Regions from separate parts of the Pseudomonas sp. BB438 genome, predicted to be linked through region 1. Evidence: predicted binding sites of a transcription regulator. Region 1 holds the regulator's gene; the other holds the start of a gene.
What was found. Region 1 encodes LexA, which represses DNA repair genes until DNA is damaged. Its sites were predicted from a motif close to CTGTNTNNNNANACAG; they were not measured.
Positions count from the first base shown of each region.

Region 2: the regulator LexA is predicted to act here: its motif matches at 2,121-2,136, upstream of imuA (translesion DNA synthesis-associated protein ImuA).

Region 1 covers NZ_CM170001.1:4,477,239-4,480,639, forward strand. Annotated here, with positions in the region: gene AC1ZV1_RS20465 (L,D-transpeptidase family protein) at 1-349, opposite strand, end outside; gene AC1ZV1_RS20470 (TetR/AcrR family transcriptional regulator) at 406-1,122, opposite strand; gene lexA (transcriptional repressor LexA) at 1,374-1,988, shown strand; gene sulA (SOS-induced cell division inhibitor SulA) at 2,002-2,475, shown strand; gene AC1ZV1_RS20485 (hypothetical protein) at 2,520-2,759, opposite strand; gene AC1ZV1_RS20490 (DUF6586 family protein) at 2,867-3,388, opposite strand.
Region 2 covers NZ_CM170001.1:2,736,299-2,739,699, forward strand. Annotated here, with positions in the region: gene AC1ZV1_RS12730 (Y-family DNA polymerase) at 1-1,400, opposite strand, end outside; gene imuA (translesion DNA synthesis-associated protein ImuA) at 1,408-2,022, opposite strand; gene AC1ZV1_RS12740 (ATP-dependent DNA helicase) at 2,677-3,401, opposite strand, start outside.

The DNA of each region.
Region 1 (3,401 bases):
AGCGGCGGAATGTATCCACCTCGCCCATCCGGTTGCGCCCCGGCTCGCAGCCACTGAGCCAGAGGATGCGCGAGAGGATCCAGTCACGACCGGGAAACGCGTCGTGCAGCTCGGCCGTCCAGGTCTCGCCGGTCCAGCGTCGCCCCTTCAGTACCGCCCCCCGGGGCAGGCCGTCGCCAATACGTGCACGAACCTGGTGCAGCCCGCGTGGCGTGCAACCGGAGCCGTTGCGTTCCCCCGGGCCGTTGGCGGCGCTGGATACCGGAACACGCACGACAAGACGCCCCGCGGCAAAGCCGTAGAGCATCTGGTCAGCAAGGGAGATATGGAGAAGATCGAGATCGGCCATGGCCGGCTACTGTAGCCGATCATGTCGACGCAGCCCAGCGCGAAGCCGGGCCCGGATCAGACCTTGGCAGGCGCTTGCGAGACACCCGATTTGCTGCGCGGCTTGAGCTGAGCTCCGGCCAGCGAGGGATCGCTGACACCACTGTCGGCACGCATGCCGGCGGCGAGGAACGGCACCATCAGGCGCATCACCTGCTCGATGGACGTGTTCACGCCGAAATCGTTCTCGGCCATGGCACGCAAGGCCTTGATGCCGGACATGCTGAACACCGCAGTACCCAGCATGAAGTGCACGCGCCAGAACAACTCCAGCGGCGGCAGGCGCGGGGCGGACTCGTGCACCAGCAGCATGTAGCGGCGGAACACCTTGCCGTAGACCTCTTCGAGGTACTTGCGCAGGTGCCCCTGGCTCTGGCTGAAGGCCAGGCCCAGCAGGCGCATGAAGATGGACAGGTCGTTGCCGCTACGCGGCTTCACCGCCATAGCCTGAACCACGAGCAGTTCAAGCAGCTCCTCCAGGGTGGCACGCGGCGCATCGGCCTTGGCCTGGCGGCGGTCCAGCTCCTTTTCGAGGCTGGCGCAGAACGGGCCGAGGAAGCGCGAGAAGACCGCTTGGATCAGAGCCTTCTTCGAGCCGAAGTGATAGTTCACAGCCGCGAGGTTAACCCCCGCCTTGCTGGTGATCAGACGCAGGGAAGTTTCGGCGAAGCCTTTCTCCGCGAACAGCTGTTCCGCAGCATCCAGGATGCGTTCGACGGTTTCCGACTGGGCCATGGCTACTCCGCCTGACAAACACTTGTTTGAAACATACGTTTCAGCGTCTTGTATTGTCAAGCAAAGGGCGATGGATTGTTACCAATATCATGGCAATGCGACGAGACACCTAATAGACAGCAAGACGCTTGCCAAGCCCGAAAGGTTACATGCACGAACGTTCCACCGACAGCTGCGACCAATAAAAGCATTGCCAGCCCGCCATCACTGTATATAATTCCAGGCACTGTATAAAAAGCCAGAGTATGGACATGCTGAAGCTCACGCCGCGCCAAGCCGAGATCCTCGCCTTCATCAAACGCTGCCTGGAAGCCAACGGCTACCCGCCCACCCGCGCGGAAATCGCCCAGGAACTCGGCTTCAAGTCGCCCAACGCCGCCGAGGAGCACTTAAAAGCCCTCGCCCGCAAAGGCGCCATCGAGATGACTCCGGGCGCTTCCCGCGGCATCCGCATCCCTGGCTTCGAGCCCAAGGCTGCCGCCAATGACGACGAATTGCCGATCATCGGCCGCGTTGCCGCTGGCGCACCGATCCTTGCCGAGCAGAACGTCGACGACACCTGCCGCATCAACCCCACCTTTTTCAATCCGCCCGCCGATTATCTGCTGCGCGTGCGCGGCCAGAGCATGAAGGACGTCGGCATCATGGACGGCGATCTGCTTGCCGTGCACGTCACTCGCGAAGCGCGCAATGGCCAGATCGTGGTCGCCCGTCTGGGTGAAGAGGTAACGGTAAAGCGCTTCAAGCGCGAAGGCAGCAAGGTCTGGCTGCTCGCCGAAAACCCGGAGTTCGCCCCTATCGAGGTCGATCTCAAGGAACAGGAACTGGTCATCGAAGGCTTGAGCGTCGGCGTGATCCGTCGCTGAACAGGAGACATCCATGCAGTACCCGCAGCCGCAGAACCTGCCGCAACTCCCGCTGTTTCAGGATGCACTCTGGGCAAGCGGTACTGCTCCACTGCTCAAGGAGTTAATGGAGGATGAGCCGCCTGTCGACGAACGCGCCTTCAGCGAAATTGCCCTGCGCGGCCTCCCTGGCCAGTGCCTGATGCTGCTGGCGCCTATGCTTCGCGAACTCAGCGAGGAAAGCGATTCACGCTGGCTCACCCTCATCGCCCCGCCCACCAGCCTGACTCCGGACTGGCTGCGCAAGGCTGGCCTGAACCGTCAGGGCATCCTGCTGTTGCCGGCCCGCGACCAGGCTGCTGCCCAGACCCTCGCCTGTGAGGCGCTGCGCCTGGGCAACAGCCACACCGTGGTGAGTTGGCTGAACCTCAGCGCCAACGGGCGCGCACAACTATCCCGCGCCGCCGTTGCCGGACAGACGCAGAGCCTGAATATCCGTCTGGGTTGACCTGATGGGGAAGCTTCGCTGCGAGCACAGCGAAGCGTAAGAACTCAGTGCAGTACGCGCGGGCTGTCGTCGTCCATGCTCATATCGCCGCCTTCAGCAAGACGACCGGCCATTTGCACACCGACATTGAACATCGCCTTGGCGATCTCGATGTGCTGTCCCTGAAGGAAGCCTTTGGCATCGGCGGAGAACTCCAGGGTCACCAGCGCCTCCTCCTCGTCTGCACGACGCAGCACGATACGCCCGTCAGGCAGCTCGACAATTTCCAGAAATGAGGTTGGCATAACGACGTTCTCCACAGCAGAACGCGTAGTGTAACAGCCACATCCGCTACACCCTAGCCAAAGCTCGCATGGGCCGACCAGAAGGCCGGCACCTTGTGACGCAGAGATCAGAGCTCGGTGAGCGAAGCGCGGAAGCGCAGCACCAGGTCCTTCAGGGATTTTCGCCAGGCCTCCAGCTCGCCATTACCCAGCTCGACCGGCGCCTCGTCGTCGACATTCACCGCCTGAATCAGCGGCTGGGTCGGATCGATCTTGGCCTTCTTCGGTTCGCTCGGCGGCTGGAACAGCTCGGCGTAGGCGGCGAGCAGGCGCGCCAGCCAGGCTTCCGGCGATTGCGCCAACTCGACCATTTCCGCCAGCTCCGGACTTGGAGCTGCGGCCAGCACCTCGGCATTCAGCAGCATTTCGACCCGCGGCGCACCCGCCTGCGGCAGGCGGTAGTAACCGGCGATCTCGTGGGCCACACCCAGCACCGCTCCGTAGAGATGGAACAGCGCTGCTTCGCGCTCGGCCTGGATGCGCGCCTGGGCGTTCATCGCGCGCGCCGTTTCGGCGCTGCGCCAGGCCTCCAGGGCAAGGCCGGCGAAGAACAGCTTCTGGTTGGTGCGGGTATAGAGTTCGTTCGCCATGACCGGGACCTCT
Region 2 (3,401 bases), 1.7 Mb from region 1:
CAGCCGTGCAGCAGCAGGGGCCCGTCGTCGCCCACCGGGCGGAACACCCAGGCGCGCTGCCCGCTGCGGGTGCGCACCTGGTAGTAGTCGCGGCGGATGTCCTCGCCGTCCCACCAGCCGGATTCGATGCGCTCCGGACCGGCCAGCAGCGCCGGCGCGAACTCGCGCAGTGGCTGGGGCTCCGCCAGCAGCCAGCCGGGGCGTGGGACGTCGGTGATGGCCTGCAGCGGCGTGGAGCTGCCTTGCCAGGCGCGCTCCGGACGATGGTCGGCGCGGCCGCCGAGACTGTGCACGGCGTCATCGCCCAGTCGTGCGCGCAGGCGTTCACGCAGCTGCTCCCAGGGCAGCGATTGCTGCGGGCGGTCGTCGAACAGCTCGCGGTGCTGCGGCACGAAGGGCGGCAGGTCGTCGGCCAGCAGTCGCACGCTGTGCACCGGGGCGCGCAATTGCAGTTGTTCCAGGCGGCCACGGCTCAGCTCGAAGAGCATCGCCGCCTCGCGCTCGGCGCTGAGCAGGCCGACCGGCATCAGCGTGTCGCTGCCTTCGTGGTGTTCCAGATGGAGGACGAAACGCTGCACGCCGCTGTCGCGCCCGGCGAGGAAGGCGGCGAGATCGGTGGTCAGGCGGCGCAGCGGGAACAGCAGCGCCTGGGTGGATTCCACGTCGAAATTCAGTTCGATGCGCGACTCGAAACAGTCCGGCGGTCGGTAGAACTCCAGGGCCAGCGGGCGTTGGCCGAGCAGGGTGTCGACCTGCCGCAGCACCTGTGGCGGGAAGCGCCGGGCCAGGCTTTCGCGGGGCAGGGCGAGCAGTTGCTGCAGGCTGCGCAGGCCCATGCGGCCCAGCGCCGTGGCGGCATCGCGCTCCAGGCCCAGGCGCTCCAGCGGCATCCTGCCCAGGTACTGGCGCAGCTGCTGGTTGTCGTGGATCGCCAGGCCGTCGTGGCCGTTGGCGAGGATGCGCGCGGCGGCCGGATTGGGTGCGGCGGTGATGCGGTGGCGGAAGCCCAGTCCGTTCAACTCTTCGCGCAGGCGTGCCTCGAAGCGCGGCCAGGGGCCGAACAGCTGCAGGCTCGATTGCACTTCCAGCAGCAGCGCGCGCGGGTAGTGCTGGCTGACCTGCGAGCTGAATCCGTAGGCCCAGGCGGCCAGCAGGTTCTGCCAGCGCTGCACGTCACGCAGGTCGTACTCGGCGGTGGCGAATTCACGGCTGAGGGCCTGGGCGGCAGTGAGTGACTGACCGGGCTTGAGCCCCAGCGCCCGCGCAGCCGGGTTGACCGCCTGCAGCACGCGGCGCTGGGGCGGCCCGGCGAGCAGCGCCAGGGCGGCGTCCGGCTCGGGACGGCCGCGCAGCACGCCGTCCATGGCCAGCTGTGGCAGGAGAATGCAGGCCCAGAGCATGGCGATCTCAGTGCCAGGGCAGCGGGATGGGCCGCGTCGGCGCCAGGCCGCCACGGCACTTGAGCACGCGCAGCTGCGCCGGGTTGGCGTCCAGCGCCAGGCGCAATGCGGCGGGCGAGGGGTTGAGTGCTTCGCGCTGCGGGCGGTAGGCGATGGCCAGGGTCTGCCCGGTTTCGGCGGCGACCTGCAGGCGGCGCAGGGCTCGGTCGTCGGCCTGCTGCGGCCAGCACAGCACGGCGCCGCAGCTGCCCGAGCGCAGGCACTGCTCGGCGGCCCAGAGCGCATCGCGCCCCGTCGCCTGGACGATGGCGAGTTGCTCCAGCGCGACGCCGGCGGCCTGCCAGGCGGCCGGGTAGGGCACATGGGGCGGGGCGACCAGCACGATGCGCTCGCCGGCTGCACTGAGCCGCGCGAGGGTCGGCCAGACCAGTTGCAGTTCGCCGGTGCCTTCGGCGGCCAGGAGAACTTCACTGAGCGCCGCTTCCGGCCAGCCACCGCTGGGCAGGGCGGCATCCAGTACGGCATGGCCGGTGGGCTGCAGGCTGGGCGGCAGGCCCTGGGGCTGGCCCTTCCAGACCTGGCGCTGGTGGAACAGGGTGTCGAGCGCAACCACGCTGCCCATCACGGCCTCCCGGCCGGCAGGCGGCGACAGTCATGCGCCCGGCGAGAGGGCCGGGGGATGGAGGTGGGATGGAGGGTCATGGAATTGCTCGGATAATGCTGTATGGATATACAGTTTATCCGGTAGGATGGTTCCGTCAATGGCGGTTGGTCTGACGGACGTTGGGGCTCCTACACGTTTGCTCCACCGTATCCAAGATCGTAGGAGCGGACTTTGTCCGCGATGTCGTTGCCTCGGCCTGGGTGTTCCTGCGTCGCTTCAGGGTGCGCCCAAGCTTCTTGTTTCGCCCCCTCGGGCGAGTCCCTTTTGGCAAACGCCCCAAAAGGAACCAAAAAGTCTGGCCCCGGACATCCGGTTTTTCGCTTAGGCGAAAAATTCCCTCGTTGAACCGAAGTTTCAGGGGCACGCGTCGAAGGGCCATCCCTGGCCCATCGCCGCTCTCGCGACATCCATGTCGCTCAACCCCTGAAACTCCGCTTCAACGAGGCCTTCTGAACGGGGCATTCGGCGCGTGCGGATATTTCTCTGGAAGTCTTTTGGGAGCCAGAGCCAGAGCCAGGCGGGGGGATGTCGCGCTGTTCGTAGGAGCGAGCTTGCTCGCGAACCACACGGCACACGATCAATCGCGAAAAAAGGGATTTCCACCTGCGGGAGTTACAGCAACAGATACCCCTGCGGCGCCTTGAACCGCGGCGGGTCGGCGATGAACTTCAGCCTCTCCGGCTTCCACCACACCGGCAGCAGCTTGCGCACCTCCGGCTGGTTGAAGCGGTCGTCGAGCAGGTAGATCACCCCCGAATCCGTGGGCGTGCGGATCACCCGCCCGGCCGCCTGGACGACCTTCTGCAGGCCGGGGAACAGGTAGGTGTAGTCGTAACCGTCGCCGAACATCCCCTGCATGCGCTGCTTGATCTCCTCGTTGATCTCGTTCACCTGCGGCAGGCCCAGCGTGGCGATGAAGGCGCCGATCAGGCGGTCGCCGGGCAGGTCGATGCCCTCGCCGAAGGCGCCGCCGAGCACGGCGAAACCAATGCCGCGCGAGCCCGTGGTGAAACGGTCGAGGAAGGCCTGGCGCTCCAGCTCGTTCATGCTGCGCGACTGCGCCCAGCAGGGAATGTCCGGGTGTTCGGCGGTGAAGCGTTCCAGTGCCTGCTGCAGGTAGGCATAGCTGCTGAAGAAGGCCAGGTAGTTGCCGGGGCGTGCGCGGAACTGCCGGGCCATCAGGGTGCTGATCGGCGTGAGGCTGGCCTCGCGGTGCTGGTAGCGGGTGGACAGGTTGCTCAACGCGTGGACGTCCAGCTGTTCGGCGTGGAAGGGCGACTCCACTTCGCGCCAGCCGGTGTCTTCGGGGAGGCCGAGCAGGTCGGCGTAGTAGTGTG